DNA from 3 places in the Kluyvera sp. NPDC087067 genome. Region 2 is predicted to be linked to each of the others. Evidence: predicted binding sites of a transcription regulator. Region 2 holds the regulator's gene; each other region holds the start of a gene.
What was found. Region 2 encodes LexA, which represses DNA repair genes until DNA is damaged. Its sites were predicted from a motif close to TNCTGTATGTACATACAGNA; they were not measured.
Positions count from the first base shown of each region.

Region 1: a site for LexA is predicted at 3,820-3,839, ahead of uvrB (excinuclease ABC subunit UvrB). Genes of this name have one in related genera too.
Region 3: a site for LexA is predicted at 8,951-8,970, ahead of ACIPDS_RS02055 (DinI-like family protein). Genes of this name have one in related genera too.

Region 1 covers NZ_JBIUZS010000001.1:15,002-25,450, reverse strand. The annotation lists gene pmrB (two-component system sensor histidine kinase PmrB) at 1-819, shown strand, start outside; gene uvrB (excinuclease ABC subunit UvrB) at 1,718-3,742, opposite strand; gene bioD (dethiobiotin synthase) at 4,381-5,058, opposite strand; gene bioC (malonyl-ACP O-methyltransferase BioC) at 5,051-5,806, opposite strand; gene bioF (8-amino-7-oxononanoate synthase) at 5,790-6,947, opposite strand; gene bioB (biotin synthase BioB) at 6,944-7,984, opposite strand; gene bioA (adenosylmethionine--8-amino-7-oxononanoate transaminase) at 8,069-9,358, shown strand; gene ACIPDS_RS00070 (kinase inhibitor) at 9,429-9,905, shown strand; gene ACIPDS_RS00065 (PTS mannitol transporter subunit IICBA) at 10,361-10,449, shown strand, end outside.
Region 2 covers NZ_JBIUZS010000006.1:295,642-306,090, forward strand. The annotation lists gene dnaB (replicative DNA helicase) at 1-1,109, opposite strand, end outside; gene ACIPDS_RS16950 (quinone oxidoreductase) at 1,176-2,159, shown strand; gene pspG (envelope stress response protein PspG) at 2,331-2,570, opposite strand; gene dusA (tRNA dihydrouridine(20/20a) synthase DusA) at 2,710-3,708, opposite strand; gene traF (conjugal transfer protein TraF) at 3,914-5,161, opposite strand; gene ACIPDS_RS16970 (cupin domain-containing protein) at 5,335-5,823, opposite strand; gene zur (zinc uptake transcriptional repressor Zur) at 5,949-6,464, shown strand; gene ACIPDS_RS16980 (CsbD family protein) at 6,519-6,728, opposite strand; gene dinF (MATE family efflux transporter DinF) at 6,863-8,182, opposite strand; gene lexA (transcriptional repressor LexA) at 8,252-8,860, opposite strand; gene ACIPDS_RS16995 (diacylglycerol kinase) at 8,960-9,328, opposite strand; gene plsB (glycerol-3-phosphate 1-O-acyltransferase PlsB) at 9,457-10,449, shown strand, end outside.
Region 3 covers NZ_JBIUZS010000001.1:444,416-454,864, forward strand. The annotation lists gene ACIPDS_RS02005 (RecE family exodeoxyribonuclease) at 1-1,601, opposite strand, end outside; gene ACIPDS_RS02010 (HNH endonuclease) at 1,734-2,231, opposite strand; gene ACIPDS_RS02015 (YdaE family protein) at 2,243-2,413, opposite strand; gene ACIPDS_RS02020 (helix-turn-helix domain-containing protein) at 2,709-3,119, opposite strand; gene ACIPDS_RS02025 (YdaS family helix-turn-helix protein) at 3,232-3,462, shown strand; gene ACIPDS_RS02030 (hypothetical protein) at 3,465-4,034, shown strand; gene ACIPDS_RS02035 (replication protein) at 4,113-5,096, shown strand; gene ACIPDS_RS02040 (ATP-binding protein) at 5,099-5,848, shown strand; gene ACIPDS_RS02045 (hypothetical protein) at 5,869-6,120, shown strand; gene ACIPDS_RS02050 (NACHT domain-containing protein) at 6,604-8,520, shown strand; gene ACIPDS_RS02055 (DinI-like family protein) at 8,988-9,221, shown strand; gene ACIPDS_RS02060 (DUF1367 family protein) at 9,606-10,205, shown strand; gene ACIPDS_RS02065 (hypothetical protein) at 10,205-10,411, shown strand; gene ACIPDS_RS02070 (recombination protein NinG) at 10,414-10,449, shown strand, end outside.

The DNA.
Region 1 (10,449 bases), on a different contig from region 2:
GCGGTAAAAAGCATTACGCGCCCGCTCGCCGACCTGCAAAAAGAGCTCGATACCCGTACGCCGGGAAATTTGCAGCCCATCTTTCTGCAACAGACGACGGTTGAGGTGGAGGCTGTGACCAACGCCATTAACCAGCTGGTGCTGAATCTGACGCAGACCCTCGATCGCGAGCGTCTGTTTACCGCCGATGTCGCCCATGAACTGCGGACGCCGCTGGCGGGTTTAAAACTCCATCTGGAACTGCTGGAAAAGACGCAGCACTTGAATCTGGCGCCGCTGGTACAGCGCATCGATCAGATGACTGAGAGCGTTGCGCAGCTGCTGCTTTTAGCGCGCGTGGGCCAGTCATTTTCGGCAGGTAGCTATCAGCAGGTGAATCTGCTGAGTGATGTCATTGAGCCAATACGCACTGAGCTTGAAACTATGCTGGGTGCGCGAGCGCAAAAGCTGGTTATTCACCATCCGCCGTCGGCATTGACCGTTTCCGGTGATGCGACCTTGCTGCGTCTGCTGGTGCGTAATTTGCTGGAGAATGCGCATCGATACAGCCCGGAGAACTCGACGATTACGCTGTCGCTTGTGTCCGCATCACGACCAATGTTAGTGGTTGAGGATGAGGGGCCGGGGATTGATGAGTCGAAAGTGGGTGAGTTAAGCCAGGCGTTTGTGCGCATGGACAGTCGTTATGGGGGGATTGGTCTCGGGCTCAGCATCGTGACGCGTATCGCCCAGCTTCATGAAGCGGCATTCTTCTTGCAAAATCGCGAGAACGAAAACGGCACCCGGGCATGGGTGGAGTTTCAGTCGCCTAAGCATTAATGCGCGTCAGAACGTCATTATCCACTGGCAGACAAAACCGACGACAATGGCAATGGAGAGAGTGACGGTAAACAGTTGCTGGGTATTGAGAGGGAACATAGCGCGATCCTTATTTATTTTAAGGATAGTATGAGCGCAGTTTATTAAGTGAACATTAAGGCTGGCGTCTCCTGAGAGTGACGCCGTTCGCATTTCTCGCCAATATCCGCGCTAAGCCATCCCGGGGGCGGCTTGCGCCTTGCCCGGGCTACGGGAGGGTAGCCTGGCCGAACGGAGTGACGCCGGGGGTGGCACCGAGCTATCCCGGGGGCGGCTTGCGCCTTGCCCGGGCTACGGGAGGGTAGCCCGGCCGAACGCAGTGACGCCGGGGTGACACCGAGCTATCCCGGGGGCGGCTTGCGCCTTGCCCGGGCTACGGGACGGTAGCCCGGCCGAACGCAGTGACGCCGGGGGTGGCACCGAGCTATCACGGGGGCGGCTTACGCCTTGCCCGTGCTACGGGACGGTAGCCCGGCCGAACGGAGTGACGCCGGGGGTGACACTGAGCTATCCCGGGGGCGGCTTGCGCCTTGGCCGGGCTACAGGACGGTAGCCCGGCCGAACGGAGTGACGCCGGGGGTGGCACCGAGCTATCCCGGGGGCGGCTTGCGCCTTGCCCGGGCTACGGGACGGTAGCCCGGCCGAACGCAGTGACGCCGGGGGTAGCACCGAGCTATCACGGGGGCGGCTTGCGCCTTGCCCGGGCTACAGGACGGTAGCCCGGCCGAACGCAGTGACGCTGGGGGTGGCACCGAGCTATCACGGGGGCGGCTGGCGCCTTGCCCGTGCTACGGGACGGTAGCCCGGCCGAACGTAGTGACGCCGGGGTTAGCGCCGGGTCATACCGAGGGTGCCGTCATTATGACGTGGCGATAAACAACTCGCGGAGCTTGTGCAGCCGGTCGCGGGCTTCTGCCGCTTCTTCAAACTCGAGGTTTTGCGCATGTTTCATCATTTGCGCCTCCACGACCTGGATTTGCTGCTGCAACGCTTTCGGCGTCAGCACCGGTGCATCGGCTTCAACCACCGACGATGCGCCACGTGACTTACCGCGGCCTTTTGCTTTGGTCTTCGCCAGCCCCTCACCCATCGACAGAATATCAACGACGTCTTTGACCAGGCCCTGCGGCACAATGCCGTGCTCGACGTTGTACTGATGCTGCTTCTCACGGCGACGCTCGGTTTCACCGATGGCTTTGGCCATCGACGCGGTGATTTTGTCTCCGTACAGTATCGCCTTGCCGTTAATGTTACGCGCGGCACGACCAATAGTCTGAATCAACGAACGTTCAGAACGCAGGAAGCCCTCTTTGTCGGCGTCAAGAATTGCCACCAGCGAAACTTCCGGCATATCCAACCCTTCACGCAGCAAGTTGATTCCCACCAGCACGTCGAATTCGCCCAGACGCAGATCGCGTATGATCTCCATACGCTCGACGGTGTCGATATCAGAGTGCAGATAACGCACCCGTTCTCCGTGTTCTTCAAGATAATCCGTCAGGTCTTCCGCCATACGTTTGGTGAGCGTGGTGACCAGCACTCGTTCGTTAATCACCGCGCGCTTGCGAATTTCGGATAACAGATCGTCAACCTGCGTGCCGACCGGACGCACTTCGATAATCGGGTCAAGCAACCCGGTAGGGCGAACGACCTGGTCGATTACCTCGCCGCCAGATTTTTCCAGCTCATAGTTGCCCGGCGTCGCGGAGACATAAATCGTCTGCGGTGCCAGCGCTTCAAACTCTTCAAATTTCAGCGGACGGTTATCCAGCGCAGACGGCAGACGGAAACCATACTCGACCAGCGTCTCTTTACGCGCCCGGTCGCCACGGTACATGCCGCCGATTTGAGGGATCGTCACGTGGGATTCGTCCACCACCAGCAGACCGTCAGCCGGCAGGTAGTCAAATAGCGTCGGCGGTGGCTCGCCCGGCCCACGCCCCGAAAGGAAACGCGAGTAGTTTTCAATGCCCGAGCAGTAGCCCAGCTCATTCATCATTTCGAGGTCAAACTGGGTTCGCTGGCTAATGCGTTGCTCTTCGAGCAGCTTATTGTTTGCCAATAACACCTTGCGTCGTTCAGCCAGTTCAACTTTGATTTCTTCCATCGCCTGTACGATACGCTCGCGCGGGGTAACGTAGTGGCTTTTCGGGTAAACCGTATAGCGCTGGAGCGTGGTTTCGACGTGACCGGTTAGCGGGTCGAACAGTGACAGCCGCTCAACCTCTTCGTCAAACAGCTCAACGCGAAGCGCCAGATCGTCCGATTCTGCGGGGAAGATATCAATGACTTCACCGCGCACACGGAATGTCCCGCGCTGAAACGCCTGATCGTTACGGGTGTACTGCAAATCTGCAAGCCTACGCAGAATGGAGCGCTGATCGATAATGGTGCCCACCGTCAGGTGCAGCATCATTTTCAAATACAGGTCAGGGTCGCCCAGACCGTAGATGGCCGATACCGACGCCACCACGATAACGTCGCGCCGCTCAAGCAGCGCTTTAGTGGCGGACAGGCGCATCTGGTCGATGTGCTCATTCACCGCGGAGTCTTTTTCGATAAAGGTATCGGAGCTGGGAACGTAAGCTTCCGGCTGATAATAGTCGTAGTAAGAGACAAAGTACTCCACCGCGTTTTCCGGGAAGAACGCTTTCATTTCACCGTACAACTGCGCCGCCAGCGTTTTATTCGGTGCCAGTACCATGGTGGGACGCTGGAGGTCAGCGATGACGTTAGCCACGGTAAAGGTTTTCCCTGAACCGGTCACGCCAAGCAGGGTCTGATGCGCCAGACCGTCTTCCAGCCCCTCTTTCAGACGTGAAATGGCAACCGGCTGGTCGCCAGAAGGACTAAACGCGGAATGTAACTTAAAGGGTTTACTCATTGACAACGCTACCTGATGACTGATGGCCGGGCTGGAGATTAATTCTACTCGCCCCTCGCATATTTGCCAATAAAAAATACTGGATATAAACACAGTTGTGCATTATCGTATTTCGCCAGGCTGCGCAGATAACCCGCAAGAATCGGTGAAATTTAACGACCGGGCAGATAAAACCGCCACCAGATAAGGTTATCCCCAGAACATTTTCCCTTTTAACATTTGTCAATATAGGTCATGAAAGTTTTATGGCAATCACCTGCACTTTTTATGACGCCATTGCTTTTATTTATCTTATTGATATTTAAAGAAAACAGACAAAAGACGCGTTTCACACCAATTCGGGCGAAAGCCGCATGCTCTCTCGTTCACCGCGAGTTTTCTAACCCTAATACACAGGGTTATCCACAGGAATAGTGGATAACTACCTCCAGCCCGTATCCCCCGCCACCCGGCGATTTGCGCAACATCCTGTCAATGCTGATGCAAAAAAATATTTTACTCTCGATTTTGATATGTATCAGCGAAATGTCGCCTCTTTATCTGGCGATAACAGACATGATTCCCTTACGTTTTTTACGGCGTTTCAGTTACGAATGAAGATAACCCGCTGAGGACTTTCAGCGGGTCATTAAAGAGGGTTACAGGATGCTCAGGTCGAGATATTGACCCAGTGGCTTATCGGTAATCTCATCGCCAAGCCAGGGAATTTCACCGAGCATAGGGGCTGGGATCATCCGTTTTAGCGTAGAGAGATACTCCGCGTGCCGACGTCCTGGCGGGGTGACATCATTGGCAATCCAGCCCGCCAGCCTCAATCCCGCTTGCTGTACGGCCTGAGCCGTCAGCACCGCATGGTTGATGCAGCCAAGTTTCACGCCGACCACCAGAATCACCGGCAGTTGTTCCCCCTTCACCCAGTCCGCCAGCGTCAACGTCGGCGAAAGCGGCGTATACCAGCCACCCGCCCCTTCGACGAGCACCCAGTCAGCCTGAGCCTCCAGCTTGCGCAAGCCCGCTGAGAGGACGCGGGCCTCAATCGGACGCAGTTCATCAGCGCTGACGATATGCGGAGAGGTGGGTTCAGCGAAGGTATACGGGTTCACCGCTGCATAGCCCAGCGGCACCACGCTGTTACGCTGTAGCGCCAGGGCGTCGCTGTTGCGCAACCCGTCCGGGGTCATCTCGCTGCCTGACGCCACCGGCTTGTAGCCTGCGGTACGACGCCCGAGTAAACGCGCTGCCTGTAGCAATGCGGTACTGGCGACGGTTTTCCCTACTTCCGTATCGGTTCCGGTAACATAGTAGCGTTCAATCACGCGCGATCACTCCTGTAAAAAGATGGTAAGTCAAAGGGCATTCTCCCGCCTGCGATGGCCATGCTAGCTGAAGCTGTTGCAGTCTTCCGCGCGTCAGCGTCCGGCTACTGCGCCCTTGATGAAGATGCGTCGCACCAATTCCCTTGAGCGAGCGCATTGCGCTTAAGGCATCGGGAAACGCTAACGTATGGGTAGTGACCGTGGCGCGATGACGATACGGCGCCAGGGCTTCACGCAGCGTCTGTTCGGGCAGAAAACGATTGGCGTGCGGGTGATGATCCACGGCCTGCCAGGCCCGGTTAAGTTCCGGTAAAGACCCTGCGGTAAGCGTGGTAAACGCTAATATCCCGCCGGGGCTAAGCTGCCGATAAAGACCGTCGAGGGCCACGCGGATGTCGCTGCACCACTGCACGGCCAGATTGCTCCACACCAGTTCAAAATCGCTTTCCAGTGGCGGGATATCTTCGATATCGGCCTGCAAATAGCGGTCTGCCGACTGATGTTCCCGCGCGTGTTGCAGCATTTCATGGGAGAGATCCAGCGCCGTCACGTGACTCCCCTGGCTTCGCCAGTAGCGGCTGTAGCTGCCAGGCCCGCAGCCTGCATCCAGCACGCGGGCAAATGTCTGTGCAGGAAGCTGGGCCAGAAGATGCGCGGCGCTTAAGCGTTGCAGCTCATCATGCTGATGATAATGGGCCGCCGCGCGCCCAAATGCGGCGGCGACGGCCTGCTTATCCACGTTCGCCATTCAGCACCTCCAGCAAATGGGCGATATCTTCCGGCTGGTGCGCGGCGGTCAGCGTCAGACGCAAACGTGCAGTCCCGACAGGAACGGTCGGCGGGCGGATGGCGGTGACCCAGCAACCCTGCTCGCGCAGCCGGTCGGCCAGTTGCAGCGTGCGCTGGTTATCACCAATAATCAGCGGCTGAATGGCGCTTTCCGAGTCGGTCAGAGGATAGTCCAGCCCGCGGGCTCCCCGGCGAAAATCAGCCACGTGCTGGGCTAGTATCTCGCGCCGTTGCTGCCCGTCATCGCTTTGAATAACGCCCAGCGCCGCCTGTAATGCCACCGCCTGAGCGGGCGGCATGGCGGTGCTGTAAATCAGATGCCGGGCGAATTGCACCAGGTAGTCGGCAACATCGTGGCTGCATAGCACCGCCGCCCCGCTCAGACCAAAGGCCTTACCAAAGGTAACGATCAGCAGTTCAGGATGTATGCCCTGCTGCTGGCAGCTCCCCCGGCCATTTTCGCCCTCAACGCCAATACCGTGCGCGTCGTCAACCATCAGCCAGCCTTCAGCTTCTCGCGTGACGCGGGCAATATCGGCCAGCGGCGCGCGGTCACCGTCCATGCTGAACACCCCTTCCGTCACCACCAGCTGCTGGCCGCCAACGGGCGCGCCGAGCAGGCGGGCAAGATGCTGGCTGTCATTATGCTGGAAGCGACGTAGCTGGGCCGGGCTCTGCGCTGCCGCTTCCAGTAACGATGCGTGGCTCAGACGGTCGGCAACAATCCGGTCTTCCCTGCCGGCGAGGGCGGCAATCACCGCCTGATTGGCGGCGAAACCCGAGATAAACAGCAAGGCGCGATCGTAGCCTAGCCAGTCGGCAAGCTGCTCCTCCAGACGTTGATGAGCCTGGTGATAGCCGGTGACATGCCCGGAGCCGCCCGCGCCCACACCATACAGCTCGGCCCCCTGCTGCCAGGCGCGCACCACATGCGGATGCTGGCTTAAGCCGAGATAATCATTGCTGGAGAAATTGCGGTATCGGCGTTCACCGCGCACCAGCCAGCGCCCGGCGCCCAGCGTCAGCGGTTGACGCTGGCGAAACGCCTGCGTCTCCCGGCGTTCAGCTACCGCATGTTCAATTCGGCTTTGCCAGCTCATATCGCCGCCGCGTTGTAATATTCCTCGGTGTCCGGGGTTTTGAGAACCTGCTCCAGACGTTGCTGCTGCTCGTTATCGCCGAGACTCACGCTGGTCTGCTGCGGGTTTAGCCCCAGCTTACGGAAGAGTTGTAGATCTTTGTCCTCTTCCGGGTTCGGCGTGGTCAGCAGTTTGCAGCCATAGAACACCGAGTTTGCCCCGGCCATAAAGCACATTGCCTGAGTCTGTTCGTTCATCTGCTCACGACCGGCGGACAAACGCACGTAGGAGGTCGGCATCATGATGCGCGCCACCGCAATGGTGCGAATAAAATCAAACGCATCCACATCGTCGTTATCCGCAAGCGGCGTGCCTTTTACCTTCACCAGCATGTTGATGGGCACGCTTTCCGGCGGCGTCGGCAGGTTAGCTAATTGCAGCAGCAGACCGGCACGATCGGTGACGGTTTCTCCCAATCCGACAATGCCGCCGGAGCAGACTTTAATCCCGGCATCGCGCACTTTCCCCAGCGTATCCAGACGTTCCTGGTAACTGCGGGTGGTGATGATATTGCCGTAGAATTCCGGCGAGGTGTCGAGGTTGTGGTTATAGTAATCAAGCCCCGCCGAGGCCAGACGTTCCGCCTGAGTATCGGACAGCGTACCCAGCGTCATGCAGGCTTCGAGGCCCATCTCTTTCACGCCCTGCACCATTTGCTCAAGGTAGGGCATATCGCGCTCATGCGGGTTTTTCCACGCCGCGCCCATGCAGAATCGGGTTGAACCCGCGAGCTTCGCTTTGCGCGCAGATTCCAGCACCTGCTCCACTTCCATCAGGCGTTCACTCTCAAGCCCGGTTTTGTAGCGCGAGCTTTGCGGGCAGTATTTGCAGTCTTCCGGGCAGGCGCCGGTTTTAATCGACAGCAGCGTACTCACCTGCACCTGCTGAGGGTCAAAATGTTGACGATGAATCTGCTGCGCTTCAAACAGTAAATCGAGCAGCGGTTTTTCGAAAAGAGCGGTGACTTGCGACATTGTCCAACGTAAAGGGTTAGCCATTGGCTTCTCCGGGGGTTTTGTTAATTTTCAGATCGGTTTATACTCGTAAACCTAAAACTTTTCAAAATGGTTTACAAGTCGATTATGAAAATGGACGATCTCACCTTCGATCAGCGCCACATCTGGCACCCTTATACCTCCATGACCGCACCGCTGCCGGTGTATCCAGTGGTTTCCGCTGAAGGTTGCGAGCTTAAGCTTGCTGGCGGCGAACGCCTGGTTGACGGGATGTCGTCCTGGTGGGCCACCATCCACGGTTACAACCACCCTCGCCTCAACGCGGCGATGAAAGCGCAAATCGACCAGATGTCGCACGTGATGTTTGGCGGCATAACCCACCCTTCTGCCGTGGCCTTGTGCCGCAAACTGGTGGCCATGACGCCGGAGCCGCTGGAGTGCGTATTCCTTGCCGATTCCGGGTCCGTGGCGGTGGAAGTGGCGATGAAAATGGCGTTGCAGTACTGGCAGGCCAAAGGCGAGTCCCGTCAGCGTTTTCTGACCTTCCGTAACGGCTACCACGGCGATACTTTTGGCGCGATGTCGGTGTGCGACCCGGACAATTCCATGCACAGTTTGTGGAAGGGCTATTTGCCGGAGAATCTGTTCGCGCCTGCCCCGCACAGCCGCTTTGATGGCGAATTTGATGAGTACGATATGGTGACGTTTGCGCGGCTGATGGCGGCGCATCGCGGGGAAATTGCCGCGGTGATCCTCGAGCCTATCGTGCAGGGTGCAGGCGGAATGCGGATGTATCATCCAGAGTGGTTAAGACGCATCCGCAAAATGTGCGACCGCGAAGGCATTTTGTTGATTGCCGACGAGATTGCCACCGGTTTTGGGCGTACCGGCAAGCTCTTTGCCTGCGATCATGCGGGGATCAGCGCCGATATTCTGTGTCTGGGGAAAGCGTTGACCGGCGGCACCATGACGCTGTCGGCCACCATCACCACCCGGGAAGTGGCAGAAACCATCAGCAACGGCGAAGCGGGCTGCTTTATGCACGGGCCGACGTTTATGGGCAATCCTCTGGCCTGCGCCGTTGCCACCGAAAGCCTCGCTATCCTGGAAAGCGGCGAATGGCAAACCCAGGTCGCGGCGATTGAAAGCCAGTTAAAACGCGAGCTGGCACCGGCGGGGGATTCTCCGCTGGTGGCCGACGTGCGTGTCCTGGGCGCTATCGGCGTGGTTGAAACCCGCTATCCGGTCAACATGGCACAGTTGCAGCGATTCTTCGTCGAACAAGGCGTGTGGGTACGACCGTTTGGCCGCCTGATTTATTTGATGCCACCTTATCTCATTAGCAAAGCCCAGCTTACGCGTTTGACCCGCGCGGTCTGTTTAGCGGTCGAGGAGGAAACATTTTTTATCCAATAAGCAGCAGCCATCGCGCTGAATAAAAGCTACACTCCTTTGTTAATCAGTGGATTAACAAAGGAGGCAGTCGATGAAATTAGTCAGCCACGACCTGCGTGATGGCGAAAAACTCCCCGCGCAGCAGGTTTTCAACGGGATGGGCTATGAGGGCGAAAACCTCTCTCCGCATCTGGCATGGGACGATGTGCCTACCGGCACCAAAAGCTTTGTCGTCACCTGCTTCGATCCCGATGCGCCTACCGGCTCAGGCTGGTGGCATTGGATCGTCGCGAATATTCCCGCCGACACCCGCGAATTGCCTACCGGTAGCGGCTCAGGCGTCGTGAATTTACCGACAGGCGCGCTACAAACCCGCACCGATTTCGGCAAAGCCGGTTACGGCGGCGCGGCACCGCCAAAAGGCGAAACCCACCGTTATATCTTTACCGTGCATGCGCTGGATGTCGACAAAATCGACGTTGATGAGGGTGCAAGCGGCGCGATGGTGGGCTTTAACGTGCACTTCCACTCGCTGGCGAGCGCATCAATTACCGCACTTTTTAGCTAATCCCCTTCTTATCATTAAGCCCTGCAAGGGAAACTTTGCGGGGCTTTTTTGCGTCTGGCGATCGGGTGGTTGTAATTTTATGACGTAAAAAACGCGGCGGACGGCGAAAAAGAGGTGAAGTAAGACGAGGCGAAAAACATCTTGTGAATGGCGTCACAATTTAAAAACAAAGAAGCAAAAAACAAAGGTGATTTACTTCACAAAAAAACCGTCGATGGAGGCGATTTTTTAACTTTGTAGCCAAATTACACCTCTTTATGTGATCAGTATCACTAGAAAGAGTCGAATTCGGGGGTAGGTAGAGTGATCATCATCACAAATCCCCCTCGAGTACGCGAGATGAAAACGGCGTGATAGAGTCGATTTTGCATACAGAACGACTGGATGGTTTTTGGCGAAACCATCACAACTATGACGACGCGTAACGTCTTTACGCGCACCACGAGGGGTGTTTTATGTTATCACCAGATATCAAGGTCAAGGTACAGAATTTTGGCCGTTTTCTCAGCAATATGGTGATGCCCAATATTGGCGCATTCATTGC
Region 2 (10,449 bases):
GCTTTGAGCGAGCGGGAGATTTCGGCAATTTCCAGCGTACGATTGTCGGAAAGCGACGGCACGCGCATCAGCTGGAGGTAGTCGATCATAATTAGCCCGATACCGCCGTGTTCACGGGCGATACGGCGAGCACGAGAGCGAACTTCCGTCGGCGTCAGGCCGGAGGAGTCATCAATATAGATGTTACGTTTTTCCAGCAGGATCCCCATGGTGCCGGAGATACGCGCCCAATCCTCATCGTCGAGCTGGCCGGTACGAATACGGGTCTGGTCAACGCGCGACAATGATGCCAGGGAACGCATCATAATCTGTTCTGATGGCATTTCGAGACTGAAGATCAGTACCGGTTTATCCTGCAACATCGCCGCATTTTCGACGAGGTTCATGGCAAATGTCGTTTTACCCATCGACGGACGCGCCGCCACAATAATCAAGTCCGATGGCTGAAGGCCTGCGGTTTTTTTATTGAGATCATCGTAGCCGGTGTTCACGCCGGTAACGCCGTCATGCGGCTGCTGGAAAAGCTGCTCGATACGGGCGACGGTAGCGTCGAGAACTTCGGTAATGTTTCTCGGGCCTTCGTCTTTATTGGCGCGGCTTTCAGCGATTTTAAAGACGCGAGATTCCGCCAGATCCAGCAGGTCCTCGCTGGTGCGGCCCTGAGGGTCGAAACCGGCTTCGGCGATTTCGTTAGCCACCGAGATCATTTCACGGACAACGGCACGTTCGCGAACGATATCCGCATAAGCGCTAATGTTCGCCGCACTTGGCGTGTTTTTTGATAACTCTGCCAGATATGCAAAACCGCCGACGCTGTCCAGTTGCCCCTGCCGCTCAAGCGATTCCGCGAGCGTTATCAGGTCAATCGGGCTGCCGGATTCCTGCAAACGGCCCATTTCGGTGAAGATATGGCGATGCGGACGGGTATAGAAATCATCAGACACCACACGCTCTGCGACGTCGTCCCAGCGCTCGTTATCCAGCATAAGACCGCCCAACACCGATTGTTCCGCTTCAATCGAGTGCGGCGGGACTTTCAGACCAGCAACCTGAAAATCGCGCTCGCGAGGTTCGGTTTGCGGTTTGTTGAAGGGTTTATTTGCTGCCATAGTGAATGGTATTACCGAGATAAAGAGTGGGTCGAAAGATTACCACATAATCGTTCTGGAGGAAGCATGGCAACCCGTATTGAATTTAGCAAACATGGCGGCCCCGAAGTGCTTAACGCGGTCGAGTTCACCCCATCAGCCCCCGGCGAAAACGAAGTGCAGGTGGAAAACAAAGCCATCGGCATCAACTACATCGATACCTACATTCGCAGCGGCCTCTATCCACCGCCGTCCATGCCGAGCGGGTTAGGTACCGAAGCGGCGGGCGTGGTCAGCCAGGTGGGGAGCAACGTTAAGCACATTAAAGCGGGCGATCGCGTGGTATACGCACAGTCCGGGCTTGGCGCGTACAGCTCAGTGCATAACGTGCCCGCGGATAAAGTCGCCCTGCTGCCCGCGGCGATCTCTTACGAGCAGGCCGCCGCGTCATTCCTCAAGGGTTTAACGGTCTTTTATCTGCTGCGTAAAACCTATGAAATTAAACCCGGCGAGCCGTTCTTGTTCCATGCAGCGGCAGGCGGCGTCGGGCTGATTGCCTGTCAGTGGGCCAAAGCGTTAGGCGCGAAGCTTATCGGTACGGTAGGCAGCGCAGAAAAAGCCGAGCGCGCTAAACAGGCGGGCGCCTGGCAGGTCATTAATTATCGGGATGAGAATATTGCCGAGCGGGTGAAAGAGATTACCGGCGGTAAAAAACTCCCGGTGGTGTACGACTCGGTGGGCAAAGATACCTGGGAAGCGTCGCTCGACTGCTTAAAACGCCGTGGCCTGATGGTCAGCTTTGGTAACTCATCCGGCCCGGTGACCGGCGTCAATCTGGGGATCCTTAATCAGAAAGGTTCGCTGTTTGTCACCCGCCCTTCCCTTAACGGCTACATCACAAATTATGATGAGCTTAAAGAGGCCAGCCATGAGCTGTTTTCGCTTATCGCCAGCGGCATCATAAAAGTGGATGTGGCAGACAGCCAGAAGTACCCGCTGAAAGAGGCGCGGCGCGCCCATGAAATTCTCGAGAGCCGGGCAACACAGGGCTCAAGCCTGCTGATCCCGTAAATTTTCCCGCCCACAAAAGACTAGGGCTTCCCGTAGGAAGCCCTTTCTTTTTTTAGTTCGGCTGTATGTAGGGTACAGCTCGATGAATTCGTTAACCGAGCCATAGTGACAGATTTATTACGCAAAACCTACGGCGTTTTATGCAAAATTATTGAGGTTGTGACGAACGCCTCAATACCTCCGATAGTTGCTGCGCCAGGTCTGATTTTTCGGTGATTTAATCGCCCGAATAACCCACACGGCGACCACCGCCAGAATCAACCACGGCAGCAGTTTAAGCATAATCGCGAACAAACCACCGACAAACATCAGGGCGGTGGCAGCCACCAGCGCGGCAATAATGCCGAGCAGAGAGATACCGGTCACCAGCAGCACCACAAAAAATCCAATCACAAATAACAGTTCCAGCATGGTCGTTCTCCCTCATTAAACGCTTTTCTGCTGGGATCATTACAAGAATCGTGCCAAAACTAACTTATTGAATACAAACAAAAACGCCTTACAGCATTGTGTAAGGCGTGGTGAATTTGACCAGGTTTTAGCGAAATAATTAGCGCTTATCGGCCACCAGCTTCAATGCGTGCTCCAGCACATTGATATCGGCGCCAGGTTTATGCGCATTTTCACTCAGGTAGCGACGCCACTGGCGCGCGCCCGGAATGCCCTGGAACAGCCCCAGCATATGACGGGTCACGTGGCCCAGATAGGTGCCGTTACTCAGCTCACGTTCAATGTACGGATACATCGCACGCACCACCGCCACCGGGTCAGCATCCATACCGCTGGCAGCAAAGATTTCACGGTCGACGGACGCCAGAATACCTGGATTCTGATAGGCTTCGCGACCCACCATCACGCCGTCCATATGTTGCAGATGCGCTTTGGCTTCTTCCAGCGACTTAATGCCCCCATTGATGGACATGGTCAGGTGCGGGAAATCACGCTTGAGCTGATAAACACGTGGATAGTCGAGCGGCGGGATCTCACGGTTCTCTTTCGGGCTTAAGCCAGAAAGCCACGCTTTACGCGCATGGATAATAAACATCTCGCATTCACCGCGACCAGATACGGTGTCAATGAAGTCGCAGAGAAATTCGTAGCTGTCCTGGTCGTCAATGCCGATACGGGTTTTGACCGTTACCGGGATAGATACCACATCGCGCATCGCCTTCACACAATCCGCCACCAGCTGCGCGTTGCCCATCAGGCAGGCACCGAACATGCCGTTTTGTACGCGGTCAGACGGGCAGCCAACGTTGAGGTTAATTTCATCATAGCCTCTCTCCTGCGCCAGCTTCGCACAGTGCGCCAGCGCGGCCGGATCGCTCCCACCAAGCTGTAGTGCAATCGGGTGCTCTTCGTCGCTGTAGGCCAGATAGTCGCCTTTACCGTGAATAATCGCCCCGGTGGTCACCATTTCGGTATACAGCAGCGTGTGCTGCGACAGCAGGCGCAGGAAGTAGCGGCAGTGTCTGTCCGTCCAGTCGAGCATCGGCGCGATGGAGAAACGGTGAGCGGGGAAAGCAGCAGTCGAAGTTTCTGACAACATGGCGATTATTTAAGCATCCGAAAAAAGGGGGGCGGGTACTATAGCACAAAGCTAAGGTGGAGATGTAATAGCCGCATCGGAGCACCTGCATGAGAAAATTTGGCTATTGGCCAGGAAATTCCCCGGCGGCGCTGCGCTTGGCCGGGCTACCAATAGAGGTAGCCCGGACGAGGTGCGCAAGCACCGACTCCGGGGCGAGTGCGGTTTAGAACGTGACGCTAACCTGCGCGCCTGCGCCCCAGGTTTGGTCTTCGCCGTAGAGTCCCATCAGGTCGAGGTGTACCCGGTTAAACGGCGCAAAGCCGACGCCGCCGGTGAAGACGTTGCTGTCGTTGTTTTTGACGTCCGCGCGATAACCTGCGCGCAGCGCCAGCCAGTCGAGCGGACGCACTTCGGCACCCACGCCGACATACTGCGAGCTTTCCTCACTCTTGAAGCCTTTGGTTTCAGTCAGGTCACCGTCGGCGCTCAGGGTCAGCATATCGGTATGCCAGGCCACGCCTGCGGTCACCAGTGGGCGAATCTGGTAGGTGTCGCGCACACCGCCCACCTCTTTGGTGTCGATATCGCGGGAGAACAGGTTTTGCCCGCTCAACCCCACCGTCCAGTTCTCGCCAAAATCGGCGGCCATTCCGGCATCGACGTTAAAACCGGTGTCGTCGTTACGATAGCGGCTGCTATTGATATCGTCGCTGCTGAAGTTGTAGATCGACACGGTGTAGTTGTAGAGCCAGGTTTTTTGCAGTTTTGGCGTAACGCCAAAGGATACGGGAACGCCGCCAACATCAAACTGGCGGGCAATGGCTACCCCGTAGTCGGAGACGATCGCCGCCCGACCATAGCCTTTTGATTTAAGATTTTGCGGGTTAACCGCCAATGCGCTGGAAGGCACCGCTTCAACGCCGCGCAGCAGGTCGATATCACCCTGGTCGATATACGAACTCACTCGCGCCCGGGCGTTCGCTTTCGCGACAAACGCCACGTCCAGTGTCTCATTTGGAATACTCACCGCCAGCCCCGCCCCGGCTTTCGCGCTGGCGGTTTTGCCTTGCAATGATGAGAGCTGATTGGCTAAATCCCCTGCCGCTGAGGAAACCTGTCGATAGCCAGGGCTGCCGGGAATAAACAGATCGAAAAGATTAATATTGTCGAGAGAATGGCGATAATTGTTCACATCATCGCTGATATCATCGATTTTATCGCGCAGATTGTCTTTATCCGATATCTGCGCGCCAATCGTTGGTAGGATTACCGTCACATCGTCGTCCGGCCTGGATTTCGCCAGCAACGCCGGGTTAATCAGCACGCCGCTGCCATAGTTCCCGGACGCCACACCGGTGCCACCCATGGCGTCATTTCTGGCTTCCGTCCATCCGTTTGCTGCCCCTGCCTGTCCTGCCACTAAAAAAGAGACAGCGATCCCCATCAGCGAAAATTTTTCGTTTTTTTTCACAGTTTGCCCGTCTTATTGTCTGTTATGAAACAACGCTCCCTCCGTTATCACCTGGAGAGAGACGAACTATTGCTGTGAATAACGGGACAAAAAGTGTCTTGTTCCCTTAACTGAAATTTTCGACAGGGCTATCGTTATTAGTAAGCGCCCTACTCTTTTATAGAAGAGGATCGTTAATTCCGCCCGGGTTTTCCGTCATGGGGGCCAAAAAACTGCGGCGGATGATCCACCCAACGGTCTTCGCGCGTCACGGCATACGAAGCGTTTAACGGATAGTAGATGCGGTTTGAACGCTTATTTGCCTCACCAACCACCAATAAACGCACCTCTTCTGAGGTGTTATTGATAAAGGTGTGGCAAACCCCGGTTCCGGCCGGAAAACCCACGCTGTCACCCGGCTCAAGTTTCCACAAATAGCCGTTGATCCACGCCTGAGGGTAGCCCTCCAGCACATAAACAAACTCTTCTTCATCACTTTCAGCGTGCGGGTAAGAGGTGCGGCGGCCGGGCGGTAATCGCTCGTGGTGAATACCGATATGCCTTAACCCCAGCGCGCGAGCCAGCGGGGCGCCAATAGCAAAACGTTCTTCGCTATCGGGATAAGTCGAATTATCGGGTCCTTCAACATCGTGCCAATGGCGAATGCAATCGGGTCTTTTCATCATTTTCGTCCTGAGTGTGAACTGTGCCTGCCATAACACACCTATAGCACACTGGTGGAAACTCGGTGTTTCCGGCATAACATGATAAAGTATGCGTTTGTTTCACTCGTGACTTGAGGACGCCAATGGATAAGACCACTACGCAAGAACTGTTAGCGCAAGCTGAAATGCTTTGTGCGCAACGCGGCGTGCGCCTGACTCCGCAACGTCTGGAAGTACTGCGCCTGATGAGTTTGCAGGAAGGGGCGATTAGCGCCTACGATCTGCTCGACCTGCTGCGTGTCAAAGAACCTCAGGCTAAACCGCCAACGGTTTACCGGGCGCTGGAGTTTTTGCTGGAACAGGGTTTTGTCCATAAAGTCGAATCTGCCAACAGCTACGTGCTGTGCCATCTGTTCGATCAACCGACACACACCTCGGCGATGTTTATCTGCGACCGCTGTGGCGTGGTGAAGGAAGAGTGTGCGGAAGGGGTGGAAGATATTATGCATACGCTGGCGGCAAAAATGGGCTTTGCCCTGCGCCATAACGTGATTGAAGCACATGGTTTATGTTCAGGATGCGTGGAAGTGGAAGCGTGCCGAGCGCATGAACATTGCCAACACGATCATACTATTCAGATTAAAAAGAAATCCCGCTAGCGGGCGCTAAACGGGGGAGCGTACATCCTTGTACGCACGGGTAGGAATTAAACGTTACCAGTGATGGTTATTACGTTTGTCCCAGGTATCCACTTCTTTCTCGGCTTCATCCTTCGCGTAGCCGTAACGTTCCTGAATTTTACCGACCAGCTGATCGCGTTTCCCTTCGATCACCGTCATATCATCATCGGTCAGTTTGCCCCATTGCTCTTTCACTTTACCTTTCAGCTGTTTCCAGTTACCGCCGACTTCGTCTTTATTCATAGTTAAATCCTCGAACGTCAGTGTGTGATTAGTGAAGGTTGCTGTAGAGCAGACGTCTTTTTCTCTAAGCGTGATAATAATTGTAGTCACTCATTCTGGGTGTGATTCACTATTCGGAATCTTTAACCGTTTCGTCAAACAAACCAGCTATTGTTCCGCCAGTGCCGACGCCAGATAACCGCCAGAGATAAACCGCGTAAAGCGAGGAAAACCGCCAGCGCCAACCACAGACCGTGGTTGCCCAGCCACGGCAAGGCCAGCAGCGTTAATGCAAACCCCGCCGCCGCAACCGCCATGCTGTTACGCATCTCGGCACCGCGCGTTGCGCCAATGAACATGCCATCAAGCAGATAACACCACACGCCGATCACTGGCAGCACCACCTGCCAGAGCACATAGCGGTCGGCTAGCTGTTGCAGTTCAGGCAAGGACGTCAGCAGCGCGACAATATGCTCGCCGAAAATGGCATAGATCAGCGCGAAGGCCAGCGCCACCACGCCCGCCTGACGACACGCAGCCCGCCATACCTCCAGCAGTTTGCTGTCATCGCGCGCACCATAGGCCTGCCCGGAGTGCGCTTCTACCGCGTAGGCAAAGCCGTCCAGCGCGTAGGCCGTGAAGGTCAGCATGGTCATCAGCACCGCATTCACCGCCACGACGTCGCTACCAAGACGTGCGCCAAAAACGGTCACCGCGCCAAAGCACAGCTGGAGCAGTAACGAACGCAGCATGATGTCGCGGTTTAGCGCCAGCAAGCGGCGGAAATCCCCTGCCCATGCGGTTTTGAGCATTGCCCAGGAAATCCCGCGCATAACCAGCACCTTGCGAACCATGCCCAGCCCCACCAGCAAGGTGGCGTATTCGGCAATCGCCGTCGCCATCGCCGCGCCCTGCACGTTCATGTGCAGTCCCATGACTAGCCACAGATCCAGCACGATGTTCAGCACGTTGCCGACCACCAAAAGCACCACCGGCGCGCGGGCGTATTGCACGCCGAGCAACCAGCCCAGCAGCACCAGATTTGCCAGTGACGCGGGCGCGCTTAACCAGCGGATAGTGAGGAAACGCCGCGCCTGCTCGAGCACCTCGCCGCTTCCCCCAACGATGGACAACGCCAGATCGATTAATGGATTTCTGAACAGGACAATCAGTAGCCCCGCCCCTAGCGCCAGCAGCAGCGGCTGTACCAACGCGCGAGCCAGCGCATGCGGATTTTTGGCACCAAACGCCTGTGAGGTCAGGCCGGTGGTGCTCATGCGTAAAAACAGCAGCAGCATGAACAGGAAGCTGGTGGCGGTGGCACCAATCGCCACGCCGCCGAGGTAAACCGGGCTATCAAGGTGACCAATCACGGCAGTATCCACCAGTCCCAGAAGGGGAACGGTGATATTGGAGAAAATCATGGGTAGCGCAAGGCGCCACAGAGCCTTATCGGCACGAGTAAGTAGCGGCATGTGTATAGACCAGAAAGAAAAAAGGCTGTGATAGCGAGAGCCTCACAGCCGTTTAAAACAGGGGAAAGGTTACAGCCATTCACCGTTGCGTATAACGCCAACGGCCAGCCCTTCAATGGAGAAGCTCTGCTGACGCAGATCGACCACGATAGGGGAAAATTCGCTGTTTTCTGGCAGCAGTTCGACGACGTTACCTTGTTTTTTCAGGCGTTTCACCGTCACTTCTTCGTCGATTCGCGCGACCACAACCTGCCCGTTACGCACGTCCTGAGTTTTATGCACAGCAAGCAGATCGCCATCCATAATACCGATATCTTTCATCGACATGCCGCTCACGCGAAGCAGGAAATCTGCGCTTGGTTTGAACAGCGAAGGGTCAACCTGGTAGTGCCCTTCAATGTGCTGCTGCGCCAGCAGCGGTTCACCGGCTGCCACGCGACCTATCAGCGGCAGGCCCGTTTCTTCTTCCACCAGCAGGCGGATACCACGAGAGGCGCCTGAAACAATTTCAAGAACCCCTTTACGCGCGAGCGCTTTGAGGTGTTCTTCAGCCGCGTTTGGGGAACGGAACCCCAAGCGCTGAGCAATTTCCGCACGCGTTGGCGGCATGCCCGTCTGGCCGATGTGATCCCGGATGAGATCAAACACCTCTTGCTGCCTGGTCGTTAATGCTTTCATTCCGCCCCCTGGGTGTATATACAGTTATGCTGTGAGTATATACAGCTAGTGTCTATTTTGGAACCGTAAAACACGCAAAATCAGGCAGTTTTCACAGCTTTAGTGGAAATGCGCCCACAACAGGATGCCCCAGGTGATAAGCGCAACGAAAATCGACAGTAGCACCGCCGCCGATCCCATGTCTTTCGCCCGCCCGGACAGCTCGTGATACTCCGAGCCAATACGGTCAACTACCGCTTCCAGTGCACTATTGAGAATTTCCACTATCATCACCAAAAGGACAGAACCGATAAGCAGCACGCGGGTGATGGGATCAACGTCCAGCCAGCAGGCGATGATAATTGCCACGACCGAGGCGACGCCTTCCTGACGGAATGCCGCTTCGTTGATCCATGCTGCGCGAAATCCTTTCCAGGAATAGCCAGCAGCTTTGATGATTCGGGTGAGCCCAGTGGTATTATTGGCCATCTAAAGAACCTTTTTCATTTATACGTCAATGACAATGCGTGTTATGAAGCGGTAGAACAGAAATTCTGCCGACTTTCTGATATTCTTGCCGCGCATTTGCATGATTAACCAGAGGCTTTACATCGTTTATGTCCGGCTGGCCACGAATTTACTACAAATTACTGAATTTACCATTAAGTGTTCTGGTAAAGAGCAAGTCTATTCCGGCAGAACCTGCCCAGGAATTGGGGCTTGATACATCACGTCCAATTATGTATGTCCTGCCTTATAACTCTAAGGCCGACTTACTGACGCTGCGCGCGCAGTGTCTGGCGCACGAGCTTCCCGACCCGCTTGAACCGTTAGAGATCGACGGCACCCTGCTGCCGCGCTACGTGTTCATTCACGGTGGCCCTCGCGTCTTTACATACTACACGCCGAAAGAAGAGTCGATTAAGCTGTTCCACGACTATCTCGATCTGCACCGCAGCAATCCCAATCTGGATGTGCAAATGGTGCCGGTATCGGTGATGTTTGGGCGTTCTCCAGGTCGCGAGAAAGGCGAAGTGAATCCGCCATTGAGGATGCTAAACGGCTTCCAGAAATTCTTTGCCGTCTCCTGGCTTGGCCGCGATAGCTTCGTGCGTTTTTCGCCGTCCGTCTCGCTGCGCCGCATGGCCGACGAGCATGGTACGGATAAAACCATCGCCCAAAAACTGGCGCGCGTGGCGCGTATGCACTTTGCCCGCCAGCGTCTGGCTGCGGTAGGCCCACGCCTGCCTGCGCGTCATGACCTGTTCAAAAAACTGCTGGCGTCAAAAGCGATTGCTAAAGCGGTAGAAGATGAAGCGCGCAGCAAAAAAATCTCCCACGAAAAGGCGCAGCAGAATGCGATTGCGCTGATGGAAGAGATTGCCGCTAACTTCTCCTATGAGATGATCCGTCTGACCGACCGTATCCTGAGTTTTACCTGGAACCGTCTGTATCAGGGGATTAACGTGCATAACGCCGAGCGCGTACGCCAGCTGGCGCACGACGGGCATGAGATTGTGTATGTGCCCTGCCACCGCAGCCACATGGACTATCTGCTGCTTTCTTACGTGCTCTATCACCAGGGGCTGGTGCCGCCGCATATTGCTGCC
Region 3 (10,449 bases), on a different contig from region 2:
TCCAGCTCGTCTTTCAAACCGGCTTCCATTTCCACATAGGTAGCATCGCCGCATGCAGCGCCACAGTCCGGGCAATGACCGCCACCGACAGCACCGCAGCCGGTGCATACGGTTTCTGTTACGGTATCTGTCTGCTGATCATCTTCCACAGTACCTTCGCCTGCTGATACCGCATTGTTAGTTTCGCCTTCGGCGCGCTCAGTCTCTTCCATCTGCTCATCGCTGGTGGTTTCCTCGGTATTTGCTGGGTGTAATTTTTCTTCGGCGGCGCGCTGGCGCACCTGATCAACGACAGAAAGCGCTGGTTCCAGCTGCTCTCCCATCAGGCCATCGATAGAGAACATGCCGTTGCCCATGCTGGCGATTTTTGGCTGTTCGGCTGCAGCCTTCTGCTCTGCTGCGACCTGCTCGTTAATCTCGTTTTCCCAGCTTTTTTCTGGCACGTGACGAGCTGCTGCCAGGGTTTCTTCGGTTGGGTGCTGGTGGTCGGTTTCCGTTAGGTTCGCGTTGATATACGTCTGCAGGCTGACCGGGAAGTGGTGAACGTTCTCTGCGGCGCCACGGATGAGCGCGAAGATAGCAGCGCGCGAATAGTCCAGGATGCCGGCGGTTTTGCGCAGTGCTTCGGACCACTCTTTGAACGGGCTTTCTTTCTTGCTAACGATCTCTTTTGCGCGGCGGAAAACGCCACCAGGGATATCGTAGATGTTGAAATCCATTGGTAGAGTGGCCAGCGCAATATCAATGTCCAGAGTGTCCAGCGTGTGGACAAGGTCAGGGTTGCGATCGGTTTTATTACCGCCGCCGGCGTTGGTTTTAGTATCAGTCCGCTGAATCAGCTCCACGCGGTTGCCTTTCTGCCATTCTTTGACCAAAAGGCCGCGATCGATGTGTTCGGTGCCTACCCACGCTTTGACGAACCGGATCACCTGGTTCAGTTCGCTGCGATTGTCCTGTGGAAAAATTTTCTTGATGGCGTCAGTGAGTTTCCAGATACCAGGCATGTCATATGCTTTAACTTCCGGAGTGTTTTCGATAGCCAGCAGTAGGTTCTGCACATAGCTGTTATCCATGTCCATTTCGAGAGCAGATAACTTGGCCTGTGTTTCCTTGTTAATGCAGTAAACATGACGTTCTTCGGCATTGAACTGTGCCAGTACCTGGATGCGGAAGGACAGGGGAGCAATGTTGTATTCGACGTTTACAATCTTGCTTTCGTGGACGCTGTCCTCATCCTGTTCTGCGTCTGCGTCTGCGTCTGCGTCTGCGTCTGCGTCTGCGTCGCCAGCATCTTCCTGGTGGAAAGTATCTTGCGGCGCCGCGCCGGGTTTCAGCTGCCAGGTGCGCTGGTCGTCGGCCAGTTCGTAGCGCTCACACCAGGTAAAATCAACCGTTCCTTCTTCCGGCAGGTCATTAAACACAGGGAAGTCAGTACGAACGGGCTTCATGTAGTCTTTGCCACGACCGGTTTCGATTTCGGCATCTTCCAGCTCTACATCAAGCTGGAGGTTAGCCCGGGCTTCTGATTTTGCAGTGAACCAAATCACAGCATCTTGCTTGCCAGATTTCTGAGTGGCCTTGACCACATAGAAGAATTCCATGTTCAATCCTCTTTTTCGGATGTTAGAATCCCCGGGCCATTGATAGCGCCCATTGGGTGTCTTTTTGGTTTGGTAAAAATTCCGGTGTAACTTTGGTCGGGAGCACCGGAGAGTTTCAGCATTGCGCTGGTTTTATAAATTTCTGGCGAATAAGCCGTGATTTGCTTCGCGGAAGTTGTTTATTGCTTCCGCTGCCTTTTCTAATTCAACAAAATTTCCTACCGTGTATCTTTTCCCATCAACGCGACAGATGGCTCTCCAGCGCTGCTTACCCTTGTGCCAGTACACACCCTTCACTCCGCTTGTGTTGTTCTTCTGGAGTGACTTGTTGAAGTTGTTCTGCGAACAAGTTGCTTCGCGCAGATTTTTCAACCGGTTGTCAGAGCACTTCCCGTTTACATGGTCAATCTGGTCTTCAGGCCATTTACCATGTACGTAGAACCAGGCCAGGCGGTGCGCTCGATACTTTTTCCCATTGATGATGATTCGAATATATCCGCGTGAATCAAGATGACCTGCAACTTCACCTGCTGCGACGCGACCACGTTTTTCTAACCAGGTAAAATCACCTGTTTCTGGTGAGTAGCTGAGTAATTCTTTCAGGTGCTCAAGTGATAACTTTTCGCTCATATCCGCCACCGTTATGACTCGTGGGCCATCTGGTCGTATGAAGCACAACGTACAGAGCAATAATCGCGTTCTTCGTGTGTCAGCTGCGCGCCGTGAATCAGCGTCAGCTCATTCTTTACTTCTTTTCCCTGCTCAATCGGCTTTCCACACAGGTGGTAAGCGCATTTCTTTTGGTTATGCATCCGGATCTCCTTTCTGCGCCAGCAGGTAGCAGAGACGGCGGATGAACGCCTCAACATAATTCAGTTTTACGGCCTGCTGCCGTGCTGGTTTGCGTGCAAAGTCTTTCATTTCACCCTCGGTGCTCGTATCGCTGAGCTGCGGAACATTTCACCTGACAACGATGCGCTTGTTATCGATGAATTGAAGTGTGCAACAATAAGTTTCGTTTGTAAAGTGCGGTGAAAGTATAAATTTCGCATGAGGGCGAAAAAAAAGGCGCCGCTAGGGCACCTTTAATTCTTGGGTGTTTCTTTTTTATTTTTTAACGTTGTTTATGAGATCGAACACATCACTTTTGAGAAGCTCTATATCGCGCAGAACTCCTTGGGTATGAAGAATCAACCTCAGTTTTTCAGACTCTGGTAGCTGATTGAATAGTGAGAGCATGACCAATTCTGTCTCATCTAACTGTCTTTGTGTTGCCTGCTCTTGAGGAATATCTTCAGAGACATCAGCAGGCAAAAAGAACCAATGTTCAGGCTTCCCAGTAGCCGCAGCGAGCCTTTTTAACCTCTCTCCGCTAGCAACACTTTTACCTTTAGCCCAATTTTGCACAGCCGTATGCGAAAGCATGACCTTCTTGGCTAGATCGGATTTATTCCAGCCGTTTTCAGTCATGACTTGTTGAATTCTTTTGGCAAAGACCGGGTTAGTAATCTCATTCATAAAACTCATTTTACAACCTAAGGTTTCGCTAGGCACTAAAACAATATGTTTCGTTTGTTGAAACATAAACTTTCGTCGTGTATGCTTCAATTCATCATCTGAAGGAGAGCATATGAACAAAGATATCCAGGAAAAAATCAGCAAAGCCGCTTCGCGAGCTTGCATTGGTAAACACTTCGGCATCAGTGGCCAAGCCGTTGGTAAGTGGATCCATGATAGCGGTGTCCCTCAAAAACGAATTATCCAGCTTTGTCAGTTTCTTAATTGGGCGGTAACTCCGCACGAAATCGATCCTGATGCTTACCCAAACCCAACCGACGGACTACCAAAGCAAGGAGCGTAATCATGCAAGCTCTAAATTTTTATCAGGATACAGGAGCGCCAGCGCAAGCGGTGATATCGAATTATCAGAGCGCTCCACGCAATAACAGCAAGTTAATCCGTATTCGCGAAGCTGTTAAAGCATGGCAGAAAGCCACCCCAGGCCAGGCGCAAATCTACATTTCGAAGCTGATAGCGAAAGAGTGGATCGCCCGCGGTGGTCGCGGTCTGTTGCTTGCTGGTTCCGAGGTGAACACCAGACAAAATTTCTTCCGGATGATTAACGAGCCAGGCCCGAAGAATGACAAAAACCTGATGCTACTGATCCCGGTAATAACAGACGTAATGTCTCGCGATAACGAGAGAGTGGCGCGTGAATATGGGCTGCTCGCGAAAACGGAAGCAGAGCTGATTGCTGATGCAATGAAAGAATGCACTGAAGCGCACCAGGCAAAGCTACTCGGGCAGCCAATTAAACGGCTTGAGAAAGAAGTCCGTGAAGCTGCTGAGGCTTTATTGCGCTTCTTGCCGGATGAATCGCTGGCCGCTGTCGTGACCAGTTTAGCAACCATGGTTCCGGGGATTATGGGATGAGTAATTCAGAAAAGGCGAAAGCCGCGGTGCGCGAACACCAACGGCTTTCTGGTGCAAAAACGGTAGGTAATTGCGGAGATAAGTATGTCAAACACCGCTGAAATATTCAAATTTCCCGCGCAGCTGGGAAAACAGGAGAGTCGCATGGCTGAACTGGAGAACGGCTATTTACGCTTGGCCAACCAGATTCAGGATGCCCTGTGTATCGTTGAGCTTTCAGGCCGTGAATTCCGGGTGCTGAATGCTATCGTTCGCCTGACCTATGGCTGGTCTAAGAAGTCTGATCGCATTGCCAATAGCCTCATTGCAGATAAAACGACGCTGAAGGTGAAGCACGTCTCTGAGGCTGTGCTGAGCCTTGCCTATCGGAACATCATCATCCTGCGCCGCATTGGGCAAATCAGATACATAGGGATTAATACCTGCCTGGATAAATGGGCTTACACCAAGCCAAATTGCATGAAGTGTCCGGCGGCGTTCCCGGCTGCTGAAGTCGAAACGTGGGTTATTAGCGCCCGCGAATTCATGATTGGCAATCCCCGGAATCAGGGACAGTTATCCCCGAAAACAGGGATGGTTATCCCTGAAAACAGGGATGGTGATTTTGCCCCTTCAACCATCCCCGAAAACAGGGATGGTTATCCCCGAATTCAGGGAAAGGTATCCCCGAAAACAGGGAACACCAAAGACATTCTTCCAAATACAAATATAAAAACAGATCTAACCCCCTCTAATCCCCCAAAGGGGAAGGTGAAGTTTGACCCTCTGACAATCCCTGTCCCTGAGTGGCTTGATTCTGAGTCCTGGAGTGAATGGGTTGCCTACCGCCAGCAATCTGGAAAGGCCATCAAGACCGAGTTGACTGTCACCAAGGCATTCAAACTGCTGAAGGCTTGTCTGGACGACGGACATAACCCCGTAGATGTGATTAACACCAGCATTGCCAATGGGTATCAGGGATTGTTCAAGCCGAAGTTTGCTCTCGCCGAGCGCAAAACGGGCAGGGATGTGAACCACATTTCTGAGCCAGAAAATACCATCCCACCAGGTTTCAGGGGGTAGCGATGAAAAATATTGTTAATTCCGGCAGCGCGCTGGAGCGTCTGAAGAAACTCATTCCGCCAGGTGTACAGCCGAAATTCACCAGCGCCGCTGAGCTACTGGCGTGGCAGCGGGAAGAGGGGCTTAAGCATTGCGAGGAACTGAGCAGACTGAACCATAAAGCGCGAACTGAGAAAATCTTCGGCCGTTCCGGTATACAGAGCCTGCACCGCAGCTGCACGTTCGCCAACTACGAAGTATCCAGCGAGCAACAACGCAAGGCCTACACCATGGCGAAAAGCTACGCGCACAACTTCGTGGCTGGCTTTGCGAGCTTCGTATTCAGCGGCGGCCCAGACACCGGCAAAAACCATCTTGCAGCGGCGATAGGAAACCATCTACTGGCTGCTGGCCATTCGGTTCTGGTCGTCACCATCCCGGATTTAATGCTTCGTGTCCGCGAGTTCTATGACGATGGCCAGTCGGAGGCCTCCCTGCTGGATAATCTCTGCAAGGTTGACCTGTTGGTGCTGGACGAGGTCGGTATTCAGCGCGGCAGCAGCGGCGAAAAGGTCATTCTGAACCAGGTTGTTGATCGTCGGCTGTCCTCGATGAAACCGGTCGGCGTTCTGACGAACCTGAACCATGTAGGGCTTCAGGAATCTCCCGGGCTTCGAATTATCGACCGCTTAACCATGGACAGCGGCATCTGGGTGAATTTCGACTGGGCCAGCTACCGCAAGAACGTATCACACTTGAGGGCTGTGAAATGAGAGACATGGAAACAGTGAGTATGAACGATATAACCGTGAAGCAGACCAACAAGGCCATCGCAATTATCGCCGAGTATCTCCAGCGCGCCAGCCGGAATGAGCAGCTGCAAGAAGCGAAAGTTCGTCTGGATAAGAAAATGGTTCTTCTATCCGATGATGAAAACTGCGATCAGGGCATATTGATGGGGGCGTTTGTACCTGCCATGACCAGTCATTCTCGGGAGAAGTTTTTCGAAGAAATCGCCGTAGCACTGAAAGGAGCGCAGGCATGAGACTAATACTGGAAGTCCTTTCTGCATCAGTGAACATTGGTCGATACAGAAATGCAAGGCTGAAGTCTGCCCGTTAATCTTTATAAACAAGTATTAAGGGCACACACTCTTTCGGGGCTGAATTTGCTAGCAAAGTACGAACTCTGCTATAGACTCCCGTGTAAAAACTTCTCAGTGGCGTTCATATCAACATGTGTAATTGCTTTTTATTGTCTAGTCAAGGAGGTACTTTAGCAAGCCTGACCTATCGCAGGTCAAACTGATAAGAAATCCTACCAAATGTGATAACTATCAACAAAGTATATTTCTCGGATATTCACATTTGTGATTTAATTCAGATGGTTTGCAGCTTACTGAGTAAATGGCCTGTGTTTATCATAGCAGGTAGATTCTGTTGACAGTTAGCATACTGATTCATTGAAATACTGGAGTATAGAAATCAATGCTAACCATAGTGTAGTTTTAATTATTTAAGGAAAAGGTGTGTTTGAATCTATGATAGCAGGTTATGTGGCGAGCAAAGCTGACAAAGGGGTGGATAAGGTCGTTGAGAAGAGTTTTGAGAGATTGTTTGAACATATTCTTAAAAATCCTTGGCGATTTAATTCTAAGAAAGGTGAGAAACTTATCAGGAGTCTTAAAGAAGATGGGGGCTATGATAATTATGTCAATGGACATATCTATGAGAATTTAAAAACAAAAACAATTGACGGAAAGGATAGTTTATTTGTTATAGACGATATATATTATCCTTTAAGATTTAAAAATAATAACAATGAGTCTGTTCTTTTAGAGAACATGATAATGACAGGGGAAGGTTGTATTTTAAATATCACTGGTGTGGCTGGTAATGGGAAAAGCACAGTGATGAAGAAGTTATTAATTGAAACGATTAGAAAAGGTCTCCGCCTTCCATTCTTTTTGGAATTGAGAACGCTAGAAGATAATTCGATTGTCGAAAAGCTGGTCGAGATAATAAATAATTGTGGAGTAAAGGCTGATATTGATTCAGTAGAATCTGCATTGTCCAGTTCTAGAGTCATTTTACTGCTTGATGGTTTCGATGAAATATCCTCGGGGAGAAGGAAGGTTGTTTATAAGGAAATTGAATTAATAAAGAATAAGTTTAAAGCACCAATATTAATTTCATCTAGACCACACACTGAAATATGTACATCAACAATAGCACAAGAAATTAAAATCCAGGATCTTTCTCCTTTAGATGTATTCAACTTGATTGATAAAAGGATGGGGAAATTTGAAGCAGAAAAAGCTAAACAGATATTGAAATCTAATAATGAATTGCTGACATCTTTAGTGACGCCGATTCTTGTTTCTCTTTTTTGTGCTTGTTATCCAAATGCAGATATTATTCCGAAAACAGCTAGTGACTATTACCAAAGGATTTTTGATATATTATATGAGGGGCATGATTTAAGAAAGCTTTTTTTCTCTAGAGAAAAAGCGTTTCATGATGATAGTGGATTGGTAAAAGCTATATTTTGTGCTTTTAGCTTTTTATCTTTAAAGGAAAATAAATTAACAATTACACACCAGGAAGCTATTGATTTTATTGACAAAAGCATGAATAGGTGTGGATACAAACCAAAATCGAATGATACTAGTAATTTTTTGCAAGATATAATAAAAATAACAGGTCTTATCAAGGAAGATGGTTTTAAACAATATGCTTTTATTCACAAATCTATACAGGAATATCATGCCGCTTTATTTATAAAAAACTCAGATGATGATGCGAAGAAAAGCATCAATCAATCAATTCTTAATGGGTTGATTGATGGGAGTTTGAAAAACATAAATGTTTCCTCATTTTTGTTTTACATAGATAAGTTAAATACAATAAGAAATATTTCAATTCCATTATTCGAATCAATAGGGTTCTCGCAAGAGGTTGATGTAGAGGAACTCACCAGAAAACTTGTTGACGATGTACTTTGTCACTCGAGAGCAGGTGTTGTTGTGCATGCACAACATGAAGAGGCACTTAAACCAATCAAAGGAAATAAAGCTAAAGTTCGAAAGAAAGAAATATTTATATTGCGTACTGATGTCGTAGGTGAGCGATTGGTTCCTCTGTCACCATTTATATCAATAGATAAAGATAAAACGCTACGTATTGCAGATATGATATATACAACTATGAACTCCCATGTTTATTTGCAATATTATGTTAACAAGGTTGGTGTGAATCGTGAAAATAAAGACTTAGATGCATCAAATTCATTGCTGGCAGTAGAGGTTGTAGATCATTTCGGCCATTATCATAAGGTCTTTAATCTTGCAATGGAAATAGTTTCAGACCTTTATTTGCAATATGTTGAGCAAAAGGCCATGCTGGAGAGTATAAAATCCACTGAGGATTCATTTAGTGGTTTGTAAAAATATTAAAGTTGATGCGACTCTTCTTTTCAAAGAAGAATTTGATTTCATATTGAAGCGTCTTTTAGCTATGTAGTGGTCAATAAATGTCTGATTGTATAACAGAGTAAAGTAGCCTTTATCACATACTGCGGACGAAACCAGTTCGCGGAAGTGATGGGTAAATCCCTTGCTACCTCTGATGGTGAAGCGCTGGAAGGAGAGTGTCTGGACGAGGTGGTTGTTGCGGGTGTTATTACATACGAGATAATGGTTGTACGTGGTAAAGAGCTAGATGATTTTCCGATTATCTGAACCAGTCTACCAAGCTTTATGTTGATAAACCCGCTCCGGCGGGTTTTTTGTTGTCCTCATAAAAACTCATTAGAAACAACATAGTAACCTTCGCAAAAAATGCTTTTATAGGATTGATAAATCTGCTGCATGGGTGTACTGTTTATTTATACAGTATTTGCAGAGGAGGATAGATGAGAGTTGAAGTCACAATCGATAAAAAGAAAAAGTTACCCGATGGCGCAGTGCCGGCACTGGAAGCCGAACTTTCGCGCCACATAGGTCAGAATTATGAAGACTGTAAGCTGATAGTTCGCCGGGCAAGTACTGATGGGCTTAACGTGGTAGGCGATGAAAAAAGCAATAAACATCGCATCGAAGAGATCCTGCAAGAAACGTGGGAAAGCGCGGACGACTGGTTTTATTGATTACTTGCATAATAACCGGGCTCCTTTCTGCACGGTTTCTGGAAATATTTTATTGCGTCTGGATGTCGCTCAGGGGGAAATATTGTGGGTGCAATTGACTCAGCTCCTACCGGAGACTTTATAGCGACCATCACAGATGCTAGTGGCCGCGAAGTTTTGTCTTTTGATTTGGCGGCTAGCGACCGATTCATCCTGTCGTCATCCGATGGGAAGGTTTTAAGTAGAAAGCTCTGCAAAGATGATCATTACTGGTCTCGGGCGACACTGCTGGAAGTTGTCAGAGAGATGACCGCAAAAAATTGACCGTTTAACAGTATATCCAGCATAATCAGCATACTGGTCTGAACAACCAGAACCTGACGACTGTGCGCCACGGGGAAAACCATGGCGCAGTTACAACTCATCAAGCAAAACTCAGGAATCCTGATCGCGGCTACCCCCGAGACCAGCGATATACTGCAATCAAAAATTAAGCTCGGCGCCGTGTTGGTGGCTGAGTTCAAACAGGTCCGCAACCCAGCATTTCACCGGCGATTCTTTGCTCTGCTTAACCTTGGCTTTGAGTATTGGGAGCCTGCCGGCGGCGCCATATCGTCTAACGAACGCAAGCTGGTGACCGGTTATGCTAAATACCTTTCGGCTTACGGTGGCAACGAAGGCGCGCTACTGGATGCTGCTGAGCAGTATCTGGACCAAATCGCAAGCCGCCGTGTCACCAATGGTATCAGTCTCTGCAAATCATTTGATGCGTATCGCGCCTGGGTAATCGTAGAGGCAGGGCATTACGACGCTATTCAGTTGCCAGACGGCACACTCCGCAAACATCCCCGCAGCATCTCCTTTGCCAATATGGACGAAACTGAGTTCCAGCAGTTGTACAAGGCCGCGCTCGATGTTCTCTGGCGCTGGATATTGTCGCGCACTTTCCGAACACAGCAGGAGGCCGAGAACGCCGCTGCCCAGTTGATTAGCTTCGGGGGATGATGCCGATGAAATATTCCTGGTTCCATCATCACGAATGCACCACCGAACAGGCCGACGAGCTGGTGGCTAACTACCGTCGCCGTGGCGTCAAAGTTGAGCGCAGTCTGAACCGTGACAACATCACCTGGACCGTCAGCGCCTTGCTCCCGGAAGGGGATAAAGCGCCGCGCTCGAGCCGCGTCTGGCAAAACAAGGCGTGGGGGTGAACATGGCTAAGTCACCGCGCCGTAAGTGCGCCAACAAA